DNA from 4 places in the Mesorhizobium sp. M0816 genome. Region 3 is predicted to be linked to each of the others. Evidence: predicted binding sites of a transcription regulator. Region 3 holds the regulator's gene; each other region holds the start of a gene.
The links. Region 3 encodes PhoB, which activates phosphate uptake and scavenging genes when phosphate is short. Its sites were predicted from a motif close to TGTCATNNANCTGTCAT; they were not measured.

Region 1: the regulator PhoB is predicted to act here: its motif matches at 2,926-2,942, upstream of NKI17_RS24830 (RNA degradosome polyphosphate kinase).
Region 2: the regulator PhoB is predicted to act here: its motif matches at 2,359-2,375, upstream of NKI17_RS04545 (PhoX family protein).
Region 4: the regulator PhoB is predicted to act here: its motif matches at 3,297-3,313, upstream of ppk2 (polyphosphate kinase 2).

The regions. Positions count from the first base shown of each region.
Region 1 covers NZ_JAMYOT010000018.1:59,429-64,008, reverse strand. The annotation lists gene ppx (exopolyphosphatase) at 1-652, opposite strand, end outside; gene NKI17_RS24830 (RNA degradosome polyphosphate kinase) at 652-2,853, opposite strand; gene NKI17_RS24825 (zinc-finger domain-containing protein) at 3,003-3,248, shown strand; gene NKI17_RS24820 (FAD-dependent monooxygenase) at 3,268-4,482, shown strand; gene NKI17_RS24815 (TIGR02117 family protein) at 4,510-4,580, opposite strand, start outside.
Region 2 covers NZ_JAMYOT010000003.1:34,931-39,510, forward strand. The annotation lists gene NKI17_RS04525 (SMP-30/gluconolactonase/LRE family protein) at 1-665, shown strand, start outside; partial or broken gene NKI17_RS04530 (sodium-independent anion transporter) at 702-926, opposite strand; gene NKI17_RS04535 (phosphatase PAP2 family protein) at 1,186-1,887, opposite strand; gene NKI17_RS04540 (hypothetical protein) at 1,902-2,240, opposite strand; gene NKI17_RS04545 (PhoX family protein) at 2,444-4,435, shown strand; gene NKI17_RS04550 (GNAT family N-acetyltransferase) at 4,537-4,580, opposite strand, start outside.
Region 3 covers NZ_JAMYOT010000008.1:39,038-43,617, reverse strand. The annotation lists gene pstB (phosphate ABC transporter ATP-binding protein PstB) at 1-705, shown strand, start outside; gene phoU (phosphate signaling complex protein PhoU) at 738-1,445, shown strand; gene phoB (phosphate regulon transcriptional regulator PhoB) at 1,462-2,151, shown strand; gene NKI17_RS14115 (ROK family protein) at 2,161-3,405, opposite strand; gene xylF (D-xylose ABC transporter substrate-binding protein) at 3,692-4,580, shown strand, end outside.
Region 4 covers NZ_JAMYOT010000017.1:57,090-61,669, forward strand. The annotation lists gene NKI17_RS24155 (DUF8605 domain-containing protein) at 1-53, shown strand, start outside; gene hemB (porphobilinogen synthase) at 141-1,172, shown strand; gene NKI17_RS24165 (dihydrofolate reductase family protein) at 1,573-2,220, shown strand; gene ppk2 (polyphosphate kinase 2) at 2,270-3,190, opposite strand; gene NKI17_RS24175 (aldo/keto reductase) at 3,471-4,514, shown strand.

The DNA of each region.
Region 1 (4,580 bases), on a different contig from region 3:
GGGCGAGGTTTCGCCAGGTGCCGCCAACCGTGTAGAAGGCCCTGCCCTGCCCGGCTTTCAGCAATTTCGCCCGCGCCAGTTGCTCGCGCGTGATCTTTGCCGCCTGGGTCAGCGAGTTCTTCGCCATGTCCTGCAGGCGCAGGCCGCCCAACGGCAGCGTGATGCCGTCACCGATCGTCTCACCGTCGATGTCGATCAGTTCGAGGCTGCCGCCGCCAAGATCGCCGGCGATGCCGTTGGCCGGATGGAAACCGGAGATGACGCCGAGCGCCGAATAATGGGCTTCCTCGCGGCCGCTCAGCACCTGGATCTCGGTCTTGAGCACATCCTCGGCGCGGTGGATGAAGTCGGGGCCGTTGACGGCCTCGCGAGCGGCGGCGGTCGCCAGCACATATATGCGCTCGGCGCCGGCCTGGTCGGAGAGCGCGCGGAAGCGGCGGAACTCTTCCATCGAGCGCGTCACCGCCTCGGGATCGAGTTTTCCGGTCGAAACGATGCCGCGGCCGAGGCCGGCCAGCATCTTTTCGTTGAACAGCAAGGTCGGCGAACGCGCCAGCCCCTCATAGATGACAAGACGGATCGAGTTCGATCCGATATCGATGATGGACAGCGGTCGGCGGTCCTGAAGCCGGCCCTGGGACGCTGAAATCATCAGCCCGTCGCTGCGTTCTGTTTCTTGCGGCGCTTGAACTGCGCGATGCGCTTGGGCGCATGCGACTTCAACGCATCGCCCCGTCCGGACAGGCTCGGATTGGTCATGAAATATTCCTGCGCGTTGAACGGTTCCTCGCCCTCCTCCAGCACAACGCGCCGGGAGGTTCCGTCAGCCAATACGTCGAAACTTTGCTGGTTGTCCATGATGTTGCCGAGCATGATCTGGCCGAGCACCTGTTCGTGCACAGTTGGATTGGTGATCGGCACCATGGTCTCGACACGGCGGTCGAGATTGCGCGGCATCAGATCGGCCGAGGAGATGTAGACGATCGCCCCGTCCGATGGCAGGCCGTGGCCGTTGCCGAAGCAATAGATGCGGCTGTGCTCGAGGAAACGGCCGACGATCGACTTCACCCTAATGTTCTCCGATAGGCCGGGCACCTGCGGCCTCAGGCAGCAGATGCCGCGCACGACGAGATCGATCTCGACGCCGGCGCGGCTGGCATCGTAGAGCGCGTCAATGACGATCGGGTCGACCAAGGCGTTCATCTTCATCCAGATGCGGGCCGGCCTGCCCTCCAGCGCGTGGCTGATCTCATCGGAAATGTGCTTGAGGATGCGGTCGCGCAACGTGAACGGCGATATGGCCAGCCGCATCTGCTCGGCCGGCTCGGCATAGCCGGTGATGAAGTTGAACAGCTGGGCGACATCGCGCGCGATCGTCGGGGCGGTGGTGAAGAAGGACAGGTCGGTGTAGATGCGCGCGGTGACCGGGTGGTAGTTGCCGGTGCCGAGATGCACGTAATTGCGCAGCCTGCCATCCTCGCGGCGCACGACCAGCGACATTTTCGAATGGGTCTTCAGTTCGAGGAAGCCGAAGACGACCTGGACGCCGGCTCGCTCGAGGTCGCGGGCCCAGCGGATGTTGGCTTCTTCGTCGAAACGCGCCTTGAGCTCGACCAGCGCGGTCACCGACTTGCCGGCCTCGGCGGCGTCGACCAAAGCGCGTACGATCGGGCTGTCGTTGGAGGTGCGATAGAGCGTCTGCTTGATCGCTACCACTTCCGGATCGGCCATCGCCTGACGCAGGAACTGCACCACCACGTCGAAGGATTCGTAGGGGTGGTGGACGATGATGTCCTTCTCGCGGATCGCCGCAAAACAATCGCCGCCATGCTCGCGGATGCGCTCGGGAAAACGCGGGTTATAGGGCGTGAACTTCAGATCGTCGCGGGCGACGGCGACGATCTCCGAAATCTGGCTGAGCGCCAGCGGACCGGTGAGCACGCTGATCCGGCTTGCCGAGACACCAAGCTCGCCGGCGACGAAGTCGCGCAACTCGGGCGGCATCAGCCTGTCGAACTCGATCCGGATGACCGAACCGCGGCGGCGGCGCTTCAGCGCCGTCTCGAACAGGCGCACCAGATCCTCTGATTCTTCCTCGACCTCGATATCGCTATCGCGGATGATGCGGAACGTGCCGGAGCCCTTGACCTCATAGCCTGGGAACAGCTTGCCGATATAAAGACCGACCGCCTCCTCGAGCGGGATGAAGCGGACATGGCGCTTGCGATCCGGCAAACGGATGAAGCGCCTCAGCGCCACCGGCAGGCGCAGAAGCGCGCTCATTTCCTCGCCGTTCTTGCGATGGCGCAATTGCAGCGCCATCGAGAAACCGAGATTGGGAATGAACGGGAACGGATGCGCCGGATCGATCGACAACGGTGTCAGCACCGGAAATACCTGCTCCTGGAAATGGTCCTCCAGCCAGGCCTTCTCGTCCTTGCTCAGCGCCTCGCGAGTGATGCTTTCAATGCCTTCCTTGTCGAGGAGCAGCATCAGCGCCGAAAGGCTGTTCTGCTGGTCCTCCTGCAGGCGCTCGACCTCGCGTAGCAATTGTTCAAGCTGCTGCTCGGGCGTGCGTCCGTCCGGGCTCTTCAGCACGATGCCCTCGCGCACCTGGCCGGCAAGACCCGCAACGCGGACCATGAAGAACTCGTCGAGGTTGGCGGCCGATATCGACAGGAAGCGAACACGCTCGAGCAGCGGATGATTGGCGTTCAGCGACTCTTCGAGCACGCGCCGGTTGAATTGCAGCCAGGAAAACTCGCGGTTGACGAAGCGGTCGGGATTGCCGCCTTCGCGGCTCGCCGCCTCGACGGTGATGAATTCGTTCTGCACCGGCTTCAGTTCGTTCATGGTTTCCGCTCTTCCCACACCGTTCGACGACCATAGCCTTAACCGGCTTAACTTATCCTCTGACAGGCTTTTGCGACAGTTTCATTTCATCGATCTTGCAAAGAGACGGGTTATGATCCAGATGCAATCGACAAGATCAGGAGACGACGATGGCAGGCGGTTCCATTCCCCATTTCCAGAACGATGCGGGCTATCCGGCAATCGACATCGGCGTCAAGGAATTCATGTGCACCGGCGCCAATCCGCCTTTCGACCACCCCCATGTATTTCTCGATATGGGCGACGACAATGAAAAGGTCTGCCCCTATTGCTCGACGCTCTATCGCTATTCGCCGAAGCTGAAGGCGTTGGAAACGCAGCCGCCGGGCTGCCTCTATCTCGACCAGGCCGCCTGATTCTTCCGCGACAAGCCTGATGCAGGAAACGCAGTCCCGGCAGGTGGTCATCGCCGGGGCGGGCGTCGCCGGGCTGACCGCGGCACTGGCCTTCGCCGAGCGCGGCTATCGGATAAAACTGTTCGAACAGGCGCAGCACCTCGAGGCTGCCGGCGCCGGTATCCAGCTTTCGCCCAACGCGACGCGCATCCTACGGCAGCTCGGCGTACTCGATCGGCTGTTGCCGACGGCGGTGCGGCCGGAGGCGGTCGTGCTCAAGGATGCCGCCACGCTGCGCAAGCTGGCGCGCGTACCGCTTGGCCAGGCGGCCGAAACGCGCTGGGGAGCGCCCTATCTCGTTGCCCACCGCGCGGATCTGCAGTCAGCGCTGATGCAGCGAGTTTCGGAGCAGCCCGGTATCGATCTGATCGCCGGCGCGCGGGTGACCGACATCGCAGCCGGATCGAAAGGTGTTACCGTCACTGCATCGGCTGATGGCGCCACGGTCGAGGCTGGCTGTCTGCTGATCGGCGCCGATGGCGTCTGGTCGTCGGTGCGAGAAACGCTTGCCCGCAACGCAGCCGATTTCCGGAGAAGCCGGTTTTCGGGCGAGCTTGCCTGGCGCGCCACGGTGGCCGCCGACAGCCCCGCCGGACAAACCTTTGCAGCGATCGGTGCGCCCGATTGCGTTACTGCATTCCTCTATCCCGGCTTCCATATGGTCGCCTATCCGGTCAGTCGTGGCACTGCCTTCAACCTCGCCGCCTTCACTGGGGGCGAGCGCATCGCCGAGGGCTGGTCGGGGCATGCCAACCCCGCCAGCCTCGCCAGCGCCATGCGCGGTACCGCGCCGGCGCTGGTCCGTCTGGCGAGCGAGGCGGCGCCGTGGATGGCATGGCCGATCCACACCGTCGAGCAGCGGCGATGGACGACGCCGGAAGGCATCGCGCTGATCGGCGATGCGGCGCACGCGATGACGCCGTTTGCCGCACAGGGCGCGGCGATGGCGATCGAGGACGCGGCGACGCTTGCCGGCTTCGTTGCGGCCTCCACAGCCGATCTTGAGGGGGCGCTTGCCGCCTGGGAACAGGCGCGGCGGCCGCGCGTCGCCCAGGTCGCCCGCCGCGGCGCCATCAACCGCCTCGCCTGGCATGCGGCCGGGCCGGTGGCGATGGCCCGCAACCTGTTCCTGGCGATGCGCTCGCCCGAAAAGCTCGCCGCCGATCTCGACTGGCTCTATGGTTGGTGGGCGTAGGACGCTCGGCGGTCCTAAGTCGCCTTGTCAATTGTAAAGCCGCATCGACAGGCCGAGCGAGGCCGGCAGCGGATTCCACCAGCCGGTGCGCAGCCCGG
Region 2 (4,580 bases), on a different contig from region 3:
CGATCCTGTCGATGGACGGCAAGCTAGTCACGCAACACTGGACCGACGGCATGGACGCGCCCAAGGGCATGGCGATTGTCGGCGGCAAACTCTACGTCGCCGACCTCACCCATGTGCGCGTCGTCGATCTCGCAAGCGGCAAGCTAACATCGACGATCGACGTGCCGAACGCGGTCTTCCTCAACGACGTGACCGCCGACGCGTCCGGCAAGATCTACGTCACGGATATGCTTGCCGATACGATCTATCGCATCGACGGCGACCGGCCCGAACTGTTCGTCAGGGATGCGGCGCTTGCTTCGCCGAATGGCATCTTCGCCGATGGCGGCCGGCTGATCGTCGCTTCCTGGGGCAAGGGCATCAAGCCCGACTTCAGCACCGCGGAGCCGGGCGGCCTGCTCTCGGTCGATCTTGCTACCAAGGCCGTTTCGCCACTGCCCGGCGCGGAAAAGTTTGCCAACCTCGATGGCGTCGTTGCCATCGGCGGCAGCATCTACGCCACCGCGTATATGACCGGCACGCTCTACCGCTACAAAGCCGGCGGCACGCCGCAAGCGGTTGCGACGTTCAAACCGGGCAGCGCCGACATCGGCACCGACGGCAAGTCGACAATCTTCGTGCCGCTGATGAACGACGGCGAGATCGCGGCATTGGGCCTCGACTAAGCCAGCCATCGGCTCAGGCGGCGGGCGCGGCTTTCTTCAGCTGCGCCCGCGATCCTTGATCGAGGCGGCATAAGTCACCAGCGGCCGCTTGACGCCGTGGTTGATCAGCATGCGGCGTATCTGCGGCGAAGCGCCTGATATAATGAAGCGAACGCCGGCGCGGCTCGCCTTGTGGGCCGCACCCTCGATGACATTGGCCGCCGTTGAATCGAAGAACGGCACCGCCGAACAGTCGAGGATGAAGTTCCTGCGCTGGCGCGGTCGGCGACGTCTTCCTGCACCAAGGATTGATGGTCTGCCTCCAAACATGCAGCACTCTTTGCCAGCCGATGCGCTGTCATGCTACAAACCTCGGCATCGTTTGGCGGGACATCCACTGCGATCCCGATTTCACAGGCACGACTTCAAAAGGATGAGCGGGTGAAGATATTCAAAGCGTTGGCGACCTCGACAGCCTTGCTGTCGATGGTTTTCCTGCTGGCAGGCTGCGGTCATGGCCTGATCAACAGGCTGATTTGAGTCAGGTGCCGTCGGCCCGCCCAAGCCATCGCTGCAGGAACCGTGCCGCAAGCCAGCACAGCATCGCCCAGGCAAAGCCGGCGCACCAGCCGGCCAATACGTCGGACGGCCAGTGGACGCCGAGATAGATGCGGCTGATGCCGACCACCACCGTCGTCAGCACCGCCAGCCCGAGTACATAGATCTTCGTTGTCCGCCCGGGCAAAAACCGCGCCGCCATGCTGCCCAGCGTCAAATATGTCACCGCCGACAGCATGGCGTGGCCGCTCGGAAACGAAAGCGATGCCACATCGGCGAGATGCGAGACCAGATCAGGGCGCGGCCGGTCGATGTCGAATTTCAGCACGCTTGACAGGAGCTGGCCGCCCGCTACCGCGACGAACATGAGAAGCGCCGCGCCTGGCCTGCGGATAAGGAGCAGGTAGACGATCATTGCTGCCGTGATCACCACCAGTACGCTGGCGCTGCCGAGGCTGGTGATGTCGCGCATCGCCCCTTCCAGCCACGCCGGTCCGATCGGATTGTCGGGCTGCCCGGCCTTGCGGAAGGCAAGCAGGATTTCGGTGTCGAAGGCATGCGGCGTGGTGGCCCGCGCCAGCTCCATCAGCTCCTCGAACCCCCACAGCCCGCCGGCAATGACCAGCCCGGCCAGCAGAACCGGGAACTCCAGCCAGTTGCGCAGTCTGCTTGCAATCTTCTTCATCGGCCCGATCGCAGTTACAGCCTTTGCAGATAGGGCCCGAGCGTGATCAGCGCCACAGCTGCGATGGCAAGCACGATGCCGGTTGCCTGTAAGGCATTGACGCGCTCGCCGAAGAAGACCAGCGCCACCACATTCACCGACACCAGCTGGATCACCGCCGACAGGCTGAACGACACCGACATGCCGAATTCACGGATCAGCCTCAGCATGATCAGATTGCCCAGCGAATAGAGCGCCAACGTCAGCACAATCTTGCCGAGGCTCGGCGCCAGCCCCCACTGTTTTGCGGCCATCGCCGCCAGCAGGAAGATTACCGTCGAAACGCAGAGCTGCCCAAGTCCCCAGAAACTCACTTTTGTTCTCTCCCGATGTGTCCCTACGCGCCTGCCGCAGCTCTTGTTTCCGAAGCGCCGGTCGCGGTCAAGCGGGCCCGATGTTGGACACGAAATCGCAGATGGTAATTAGCCGGCATGTCATCAAACTGTGACCTGCCGGCGATACCGGATTGGCCAGGCAACACGCTCCAGCAATCCATCCAGCCAGAGGCAGGCCCACTATGACCGAACATCGCTCCCCTGACGCCCATTTCCGCACCAGCGTGCTCGAGGAAAATGATGGGCCAGGAGCCAATCCCACCAACAACCGCACCATGGGTGAGATCATCGCCGCGCGGTTCTCGCGCCGGGGCTTCCTCAAGGGCTCGCTTGCCGTCTCGGCCATAGCCGCTACCGTCAGCCCGCTGGCGCTGATCACCGCCGACAATGCCCGCGCCGCCGAAGGCTCCGCCTTCGCTTTTGACGAGCTCGAGGCCGGCATCGACGACAAGCATCACGTCGCACCCGGCTATGACGCCGATGTACTGCTGCGCTGGGGCGATCCGCTGTTCGCCGATTCGCCGGAATTCGATCCGACAAAACAGTCGGCGGAAGCCCAGGCCAGACAATTCGGCTACAACAACGACTATGTCGGCTATATCCCGATCGACGGCTCGGCCGAGCACGGCCTGCTGGTGGTCAACCACGAATACACCAATCCGCACCTGATGTTTCCGGGCCTCGTCACCATCGTCGACGGCAAGGCCAAGCAGGCGCCCCTCAGCAAGGAACAAGTCGACGTCGAGATGACGGCGCATGGCGGCACTATCGTCGAGATACGCAAGGTATCAGGCAAATGGCAGGTCGTTCGCGACGGCAAGCTCAACCGCCGCATCACCTCCAACACCGAGATCGCGCTCTCCGGCCCGGTCGCCGGCCACGACCGCGTCAAGACCAGCGCCGATCCGACCGGCACGAAGATCATCGGCACCATCAACAATTGCGCCGGCGGCGTCACGCCATGGGGCACCTATGTCATGGCCGAGGAGAACATCCACGGCTATTTCTCGGGCGAGCTGCCGCAGGGGCATAAGGAAGCCGCCAATTACAAGCGCCTCGGCATTCCCGAAGGTGCCTATGAATGGGCAGCGCATTACGACCGTTTCGACATCGGCAAGGAGCCGAACGAGCCGAACCGCTTCGGCTGGATCGTCGAGGTCGACGTCCAGGATCCGACTTCGGCGCCGAGGAAGCGCACCGCGATGGGGCGCTTCAAGCATGAGGGCGCCGAATCAATCGTCGCCAAGGATGGCCGTGTCGTCTTCTATCTCGGCGACGACGAGCGCTTCGACTATGTCTATAAGTTCGTCACCACAGGCAAGTTCGATCCGGACGACCGCGCCGCCAACATGGATTTGCTCGACGACGGCACCTTGCATGTCGCCAAGTTTGCCGACGACGGTTCGGTCGAGTGGCTGCCGATCGTCTTCGGCCAAGGGCCGCTGACGGCGGAGAACGGCTTTGCCAGCCAGGCCGACGTGCTGATCGAGACGCGCCGCGCCGCCGACCTGCTCGGCGCCACCAAGATGGACCGTCCGGAAGACATCCAGCCCAATGCCACCAACGGCAGGGTCTATGTCATGCTGACCAACAATTCGAAGCGCAAGGCCGACCAGGTCGACGCCGCCAACCCGCGTGCCGAAAATGCCTTTGGCCACATCATCGAGATCGTCGAGGACGGCGGTGATTTCACCGCGACAAAGGGCAGGTGGGAAATCCTGCTGAAATGCGGCGATCCCGCTGTGGCCGACGTCGGCGCCACCTTCTCGACCGCAACCACCGCCAATGGCTGGTTCGGCATGCCGGATAATTGCGCGGTCGATTCGGCCGGCCGCCTCTGGGTCGCCACCGACGGCCAAGGCCCGAAAGCCACCGGCCGCACCGATGGTCTGTGGGCTGTCGATACGGAGGGGACGGCACGGGCGACATCAAAGCTGTTCTTCCGCGTGCCGATCGGCGCCGAAATGTGCGGTCCCCTGTTTGCGCCGGACGACCAGACCGCCTTCGTTGCCGTCCAGCATCCGGGCGACGGCGGCGAGGACTGGGAGGCTTTCGGCCGTCCGTCCTACTATGAGGATTTGTCGACGCGCTGGCCCGACTTCAAGCCGGACATGCCGGTGCGCCCGGCGGTCGTTGCCATCACCAGGCAAGGCGGCGGCAAGATCGCGGTCTGACACGCAGCAAGGTCTTGCAGTCTCAAGGAAGGATTTCGGCCATACGAAATCCTTCCTTCCGATACGGGATGCATCCATGCTGCGCATCAGGCGCCGACTAATCATTCGCTGCGCTGAGCCACGGCGACATTCATTGTGCTTCGCA
Region 3 (4,580 bases):
AAGGCGCTGAAGGACATCAGCCTGTCGCTGCCTGAGCGCAGTGTCACGGCCTTCATCGGCCCTTCGGGCTGCGGGAAATCGACGCTGCTGCGTGTGTTCAACCGCATCTATGAGCTCTACCCAAAACAGATGGCCGAGGGCCAGGTGCTGCTCGACGGCAAGAACATTCTCGACCGGTCGCAGGATCTCAACCTCCTCAGGACCAAGATCGGCATGGTGTTCCAGAAGCCGACGCCGTTCCCGATGTCGATCTACGAGAACATCGCCTTCGGCGTCAGGCTCTACGAGAACCTCGGCAAGTCCGAGATGGACGGCCGCGTCGAACAGGCGTTGAAGCGCGCCGCGCTGTGGAGCGAGGTCAAGGACAAGCTCAACGCCAGCGGCTTGAGCCTATCTGGCGGCCAGCAGCAGCGGCTCTGTATCGCCCGCACCGTGGCCGTGAAGCCGGAAGTCATTCTGCTCGACGAACCGGCTTCGGCCCTCGACCCGCTGTCGACTGCCAAGATCGAGGAACTGATCGACGAATTGCAAGCCGACTACACGATCGTCATCGTCACCCACAACATGCAGCAGGCGGCGCGCGTGTCGCGCCAGACCGCCTTCATGTATCTGGGTGAACTGGTCGAGTTCGACCGGACCGAGAAGATCTTCACGTCGCCCCGCGAGAAGCGCACGCAGGACTACATCACTGGCCGCTTCGGCTGAGCCGTTCCGATCATGCATATGAGGACAGGACCATGGGCGAACACACAGTCGCTTCTTTCGACGAGGATCTCGAGCAGATCAGCAAGCTGATCCGCGACATGGCCGACCTCGCCGGTTCGATGGTCGGCGGGGCGACCAAGGCCCTGTTGAATTCCGACAACGTGCTGGCGCAACGCGTCGTTTCCGACGACGCCATCATGGATGCGCGTCAACGCGAACTGGACGACCGCGCCATAACCCTGATCGCCAAACGCCAGCCGATGGCCCACGATCTTCGCCATGTGGTCGGAGCGATCCGCATGGCGGGCGACCTCGAACGCATCGGCGATCTTGCCAAGAATATCGCCAAGCGCGTGAGTGCGGTCGGCCTCAGCGCCACGCCGCGGGACCTGTCGCATTCCATCGACGCGATGGCGCAGCTGGTTCTCATCCAGGTGCAGGGTGTCATCGAGGAATATGCTGCAGGCGATGCGGCCGCGTTGGCCAAGCTGCGTGCCGCCGACGAGCGCATCGACGTCAAATACACGTCCGTGTTCCGCGAGCTCTTGACCTACATGATGGAAGATCCGCGCAACATCACCGCTTGCACGCACCTGCTGTTCTGCGCCAAGAATCTGGAGCGGATCGGCGACCATGTCACCAACATCGCCGAAAATGCGTATTATGTGCTGACCGGCGAGCAATTGCCGGTCAATCGTCCGAAGCAGGACGAAACGACAATGTCCGCACCGGTGACATGATGGGGGTGCCCAGCCGATGATCGCACCACGCATAATGGTGGTGGAGGACGAGGAGCCGTTGGGTGTGCTGCTCCGCTACAATCTCGAATCCGAAGGCTACCAGGTCGAGGTGGTGACACGCGGCGACGAAGCCGAGATCCGTTTGCAGGAGAATGTGCCCGACCTTTTGGTGCTCGACTGGATGATACCAGCGGTTTCCGGCATCGAGCTCTGTCGTCGGTTGCGGGTGCGCCCCGAAACCGAGCGGCTGCCGATCATCATGCTGACCGCGCGCGGCGAGGAGAGCGACCGGGTGCGCGGTCTTTCGACCGGCGCCGACGACTATCTGGTCAAACCGTTTTCGACACCGGAATTCATGGCCAGGGTCAAGGCGCTGCTGCGGCGCGCCAAGCCGGAAGTGCTGTCCAGCGTGCTGAAGGTAGGCGACATCGTGCTCGATCGCGAATCGCACAGGGTCTATCGCAAGAAGAGCGAAATCAGGCTCGGGCCGACCGAATTCCGGCTGCTCGAGTTCATGATGCGGCATCCGGGCCGTGTCTTCTCGCGCAGCCAGTTACTCGATAATGTCTGGGGCGAGACAATCTACATCGACGAACGCACCGTCGACGTGCATGTCGGGCGGCTGCGCAAAGCCGTCAACAACGGCCGGATGCCGGATGTCATCCGCACCATCCGCGGTGCCGGCTATGCGATCAGGGAAGATTGACCCGCCTGGTCAGGCTACGTTCTTTCTGACGCTGGGCCTCATTTGCGCGCCCGGCGCGAAAATCTCCTGGTCGACGAAGCTTAACGCCCGCATCGCGCAGCCTTCGCGGATCAGTGGCAATTCGTTCGGCTCTGTATCGAAGGAGATCGAGCCTGAATGCTGGCCGCCGGCGGTCTGGGCGATTGCCTTCCGCATGGCCGGCTCGATCAGATCGAAGGCGGCGGCACTGGCGCCGACCATCGCGACCGGTGCCGGATCGATCAGCGCGAACAGCGAGCCGAGACCGAAACCCAGCGCTTCGCCGGCCTTGCGGTAGGCCTCGCGTTCCGGCCCATCTTTCTCGCGCGCCCGGGCCGCCAGTGCTCGCATGTCGGCGTCGCTGACGTCGGCGACCGGCTCGCTGTCTTCGCTCATCTGCCTGGCGTTGCGCCAGATGGCGTAGTTGCCGGCATAGGCCTCGATGCAGCCGCGCCGCCCGCAACGGCAGAGCGCGCCGCCCGGACGATGGATCATGTGGCCAAATTCGCCGCCCGAGGAATGCGTCCCGGTGAACAGTTCGCCCTTCAGCACCAGCCCCATGCCGATGCCATGCGAAAGCAGGATGGCGATGAAGTCGTCGCGATAGCGATCCGGATTGCGCCAGCGCAAAGCCACCGCCATCATGTTGCAGTCGTTCTCCACCGTTGCCGGGATGCCGAATTCGTCCTCCAGCATGTCGGCAAAGGCGATGTCGGTCTGCGGCGTGATCGGCGACCACAGCATGGCGCGTGCAGGGGAGTCGGTAATGCCCTGAATCGCCAGGGCGATGCGGGCGACACTGCGGACGTCAAGGTCTGGATCCTGCAGCCGGCGCCGGACGATGGCCATGCATTCACGGATCAGCTCGTCGCGCGGCATGGTCAGCGTGTCCAGCCGGCGCTGTTCCTCGGCGACCACCTGTCCCGTATAGTCGATAATGGCGGCCGACAGGAAATTCAGCGACAACACCACGGTCAGCACCGCCGCCGCTTCCGGGTTGAGGGCGAGGCCGACCTGCGGACGACCGCGTTTCAACGAAACGGGCTCACTTGCCTTGCTCTCGGCGAGGATGCCTTCCCGTATCAGGTCGGAAGAGATCGCCGATATGGTCGAATGACTGAGGCCGGTGGTAGCTGCGATCTCAGTACGCGATGGCTGGCCGGCCCGGCGCACCGCCGAGATCACCATCGCCCGGTTGCGCCGGCGCAAATCGTCATGGCGGATTCCGACCGACATTGTTTTGCTTTCCTCCCGGTTGCCGCGGCCGCTCATGAACCGGAAGCCGTCGGTAATGTCCGACAAATAGTGTCGAATGCAGGCAAATAGTGTCAGATGCAGGTGGCGCTGTCATCGTTTATTCCGACGCTCGAAAAAACTCGCAGAGTCATCAAAATCCATCAGAATCGATGTTGACAGCAGCCGGAGATCGGGCCAGTATTTTTTCGAGGCTCGAAAAAATTAGAGCTTCTAAGCTGGTCTTTGAGCCAATTGGTCACGCCGTACGCGGCGCAGGGAGGATATGATGAAGAAATTCACGACCGCCATTCTGGCGGGTGTCGCCATGACGCTGGCGCTGGCGTCGGTGGCGCAGGCTAAAGACAAGGTCATCGGCGTTTCCTGGTCGAACTTCCAGGAAGAGCGCTGGAAGACAGACGAGGCCGCAATGAAGGCGGCCATCGAGGCCGCAGGCGACAAGTATATTTCCGCCGACGCACAGTCCAACCCCGGCAAGCAGCTCACCGACGTCGAGAGCCTGATCTCGCAGGGCGCCAACGCACTGATCATCCTGGCGCAGGACGCCTCGGCCATCGGGCCGGCCGTGCAGAAGGCACTGGACGAAGGCATCCCGGTCGTCGGCTATGACCGGCTGATCGAGAACAAGGACGTGTTCTATCTGACCTTCGACAACAAGGAAGTCGGCCGCATGCAGGCCCGCGAAGTCTTCAAGGTGAAGCCGGAAGGCAACTACGTCTTCATCAAGGGTTCGGGTTCCGATCCGAATGCCGATTTCCTGTTTGCCGGTTCGATGGAGGTGCTGAAGGAGGCCATCGACGGCGGCAAGATCAAGAATGTCGGCGAGGCCTATACCGACGGCTGGCTGCCGGCCAACGCTCAGAAGAACATGGAACAGTTCCTGACCGCCAACGACAACAAGGTCGATGCCGTGGTCGCCGCTAATGACGGCACTGCCGGCGGCGTCGTCGCCGCGCTGACGGCGCAAGGGCTGGCCGGATCGGTTCCGGTTTCGGGCCAGGACGGCGACCACGCCGCGCTGAACCGCATCGCGCTCGGCACCCAGACCGTGTCGGTGTGGAAGGATGCGCGCGAGCTCGGCAAGAATGCCGCCGAGATCGCCTCGCAACTGGCCGACGGCAAGCAGATGACCGACATTGCCGGCGTGAAGGATTTCA
Region 4 (4,580 bases), on a different contig from region 3:
TCGCCATGCGGGGTGCTGCGCAGATCCTATCGGGCAATGGGCAACCAGAATAGCGCCCGACAGGACCGCTGGCACAATCGTGTCGCATTGGTCAGCAGCGAAAGCTCGTGGTAAAAGCCGCCCGATCCGGAGTTTTTGCGATGAACAAATTCACCCCTGCAAAGCCTGCCGGCGCGCGCAGCGTCGACGAGATCACCGGCAGCCGGCGGCTGCGGCGCATGCGCAAGGCCGATTGGTCGCGCCGCCTTGTCCAGGAGAACCGGCTGTCGGTCGACGATCTGATCTGGCCGATCTTCGTCGTCGACGGCAGACAAGTGCGCGAACCGATTGCCGCCATGCCCGGCGTGTTCCGCCTGTCGCTCGACCTCGCCGTCAAGGAGGCTGAGCGAGCGGCCAAACTTGGCATTCCGGCGATCGCCACTTTCCCCAATGTCGAGCTCGGCCTGCGCGATCAGACCGGTTCGCATATCCTCGATCCGGAAAACATCATCAACCGTGCCACCCGCGCCATCAAGCACGCGGTGCCGGAGATCGGCATCATCACCGACGCCGCGCTTGACCCTTTCACCTCGCATGGCCATGACGGCATCTTGCGCGAGGGCATTATCGTCAATGATGAAACGGTGGAGCAGGTGACGGCGGCGGCAGTCATCCAGGCGGCGGCGGGGGCCGACATCATTGCCCCCTCGGACATGATGGACGGCCGGATCGGTGCCATCCGCGATGCGCTCGACGCCAATGGATTTCAGGATGTGGCGATCATGTCCTATGCGACCAAGTTCGCATCCGCCTTTTACGGCCCCTATCGTGAGGCGGTCGGCACCGCCGGCCTGCTCAAGGGCAACAAGAAGACCTATTACATCGACCACGCCAATTCCGACGAAGCGGTGCGCGAGGCCGAGCAGGATCTCGCCGAGGGCGCCGACATGCTGATGGTCAAGCCCGGCCTGCCCTATCTCGACATCATCCGGCGGCTCAAGGACGAGTTGCAGATGCCGACCTTCGCCTATCAGGTCTCGGGCGAATATTCGATGATCAAGGCCGCCGCCGCCAATGGCTGGATCGATGGCGAAAAGGCGATGCTGGAATCGCTGCTCGCCTTCAAGCGCGCCGGCTGCGACGGGATTCTCACCTACTTTGCGCCCGAAGTGGCGGCGATGCTCAAGGGGTGATGCGCCTTTGTAGCGTCTACATCGAGTAGTGTTCGTTCGTCCAAAGCGCGACATGGAACGCCGCAGGACATCGCTTCAAGTTTACGCTGCCCCTCGTTGCCCTGCCGGGCATTTCTCGCCGTAAAGTGGCAGGGAGAAAGACGCGTTCGTAAAAGATTTCACCAATCTCCAGCGTTGCAAAAATATCGACGTTGCGGCCAGCCCCTTCTCCCCGTCACTATACAGGGAGAAGCTGCCGGCAGGCGGATGACGGGCGGCGCCGACATTGAGATTAGTTATTCCAACATGATTTGGAAGCGATTGCCCCGCCGGCGATTCAAAATACCGCTTGCAAAATGCAATCAGTTAAGCTACCCCGATAACTGCTTGCATCTCACAATTGGTTATCGAGGAGGCTCTCATGTCCAAACTTCGCGTCAGCGCTTTCACCTTGTCGATCGACGGCTTCGGCGCCGGTCCCGACCAAGACCTGAAGAACCCGCTGGGTGTTGGCGGGGAAGCCCTGCACGAATGGATGTTCGGCACCCGCACCTTCCGCAAGATGGTCCTCGGCAAGGATGGCGGGACCACGGACACTGACGAGGCGTTCGCCGCGCGCAGCTTCAAAAATATCGGCGCGTGGATCCTGGGCCGCAACATGTTTGGGCCGATCCGCGGCGAATGGCCGGATGACAGCTGGAAAGGCTGGTGGGGTGACAACCCGCCCTACCATGTGCCGGTCTTCGTGCTCACGCACCATCCACGTGATCCCATTGTCATGGAGGGCGGCACGACCTTCTATTTCGTGACCGACGGCATCCACTCAGCGCTGGAGAAGGCGAAAGCAGTGGTTGACGGCAAGGATGTACGGCTGGGCGGTGGCGTTTCTACGATCCGGCAATATCTCAAGGAAAAGCTCATCGACGAAATGCATCTGGCGATCTCACCGGTCCTGCTAGGCGCCGGCGAGAGCCTTTTTGCCGGCATCGACATGCCCAAGCTCGGCTATCGCTGCAGCGAGCAGGTCGCGACGCCGAAGGCCACGCATGTCATCATCGAGCGCACCTAGCTTGTTGCAGGGCGCCGCCATGGAGGCGCCGCCTTCCTCGCCGCTTTAGTCAGTACTTCTCCGGCACATACAGTTCGCGCGGCAGTACCTGGCGCTCGTATTCGGGATTGAAGACGCGCTCCGGCAGTGTGATCTCTTCGTGCGGCACCTCCTCATAGGGCATCTGCTTGAGCAGATGGTCGATGCAGTTCAGCCGTGCCCGCTTCTTGTCGTTGCCCTCGACGATGAACCACGGGGCTTCCGGAATATTGGTGCGGGCGAACGTTTCTTCCTTGGCCTTGGTGTACTGCTCCCAGCGCACGCGCGACTGGAGATCCATCGGCGACAGTTTCCATTGCTTCATCGGGTCATGGATGCGCATCAAAAAGCGCATCTGCTGCTCCTCGTCGGTGATCGAAAACCAGTATTTGACAAGCGTAATGCCTGAGCGGACCAGCATGCGTTCGAATTCCGGAACGTCGCGGAAGAACTCCTCGACCTGATCCGGCTGGGCAAAGCCCATTACCCGCTCGACGCCGGAGCGGTTGTACCAGGAGCGGTCGAACAGCACGATCTCGCCGCCGGCCGGCAGATGCGGAACGTAGCGCTGGAAATACCATTGCGACTTCTCGCGCTCGGTCGGCGCCGGAAGTGCTGCGACGCGGCAGATGCGCGGATTAAGCCTCTGGGTGATGCGCTTGATAACACCACCCTTGCCCGCCGAGTCGCGGCCCTCGAAGACCACGACGAGCTTCTTCTTGTGATAGGCGACCCAGGATTGCAGCTTGATCAATTCGGATTGCAGCGTGATGAGATCGCGAAAATACTGCAGGCGGTCGATCGATGGCGGATGTGCATTCTTGTAGATCTTGGCGATCTCCATCGACAGCACCGGCTCCGAGATTTCCAGCTCATAATCTTCGTCGAGCGTGTCGGCGAGTTCCGCTTCCAGCCAGTCCCTGGCCGGGGAATTCTGTTTTATCTCGGTCATTTGCGCTGCTCCGCTTACAGGCCTTGCCGGCCGCTGTCAGGCGCTCTGCCGCCCGGCCCGGCGGCCGGAAATCGAAGCGCTGGACCGATGTTAGTATAGGCCGGCAATGACGGTTTTATTGCAGCCACTACTGCGCTGGCTATGCGTTCAATCCGCAAGATGTGATCGAGCTTGCCCTGCGGGGCGGGCGACAAGCGGAACGAATTATCCTACAAATGCCCGGTTCACTGAGGGGCTGTCGTTTGCAACGCCCTTTCCCGATAAATCGTGAGGATACGACATGGAATACCGCACTCTCGGCCGTTCCGGGCTGAAGGTTTCGACCCTGACAATGGGCACCATGACATTCGGCGGCGGCGGCGCGTTTTCGGCGGTTGGCAAGACCGACCTCGACGAGGCGCGTCGGATGATCGACCTTTGCATCGATGCCGGCGTCAATGTCATCGACACCGCCAACGTCTATTCGAACGGGGTGTCGGAAGAGATCATCGGCGAGGCGCTCGGCGGCAAGCGCAAGGGCGACGTGTTGATCGCCTCCAAGGCGCGCATGCGGATCGGCAAAGGCCCCAATGATGAAGGCCTGTCGCGCTACCATTTGGTCCGCGAATGCGAAAGGAGCCTTAAGCGGCTCAGGACGGATGTCATCGACATCTATTTCCTGCACGAGTGGGATGGCCTGACACCGCTCGAGGAAACCATCGCCGCGCTCGACACGCTGGTCGCGCAGGGCAAGGTCCGCTATGTCGGCTGTTCCAATTATTCCGGCTGGCAGGTGATGAAGGGGCTTGGCATCAGCGATCATCATCACCAGCCGCGCTTCGTCACCCAGCAGATCCACTACACGCTGGAAGCGCGCGAGGCCGAGTATGAATTGTTGCCGATCTCGGTCGACCAGGGGCTCGGCGTGCTGGTCTGGAGCCCGCTTGCCGGCGGGTTGCTGTCCGGCAAATACCACCGTGACCAGCCGACCGCCCGCCAGCTCAGCGGCTGGTCGGAACCGCCGATCCGCGACGAGGACCGGCTGTGGCGGATCGTCGACGTGCTGATCGATATCGGCAAGAACCACGGCGTGTCGGCAGCGCAGGTGGCGCTTGCCTGGCTACTCGGCCGGCCCGCCGTCAGCTCATTGGTGATCGGCGGACGAACCGAAGCGCATTTCAAAGACAATATCGCCGCTGCAAGCCTGGTGCTTGGCGATGAGGAGCGCACACGCCTCGATGCGGTCAGCAGGCCGCCCGTGCTCTATCCCTACTGGCACCAGCAGTTCACCGCAAAGGACCGGTTCGGTCCGGCCGATCTCGTCCTCGACCGCGACGGCGCCTGAAAAGCCGGGCTCTCCGGACTGCGCGGAGATATGGAGCCCGATCGTGCCTTGCGCTGTTGTGTTTGC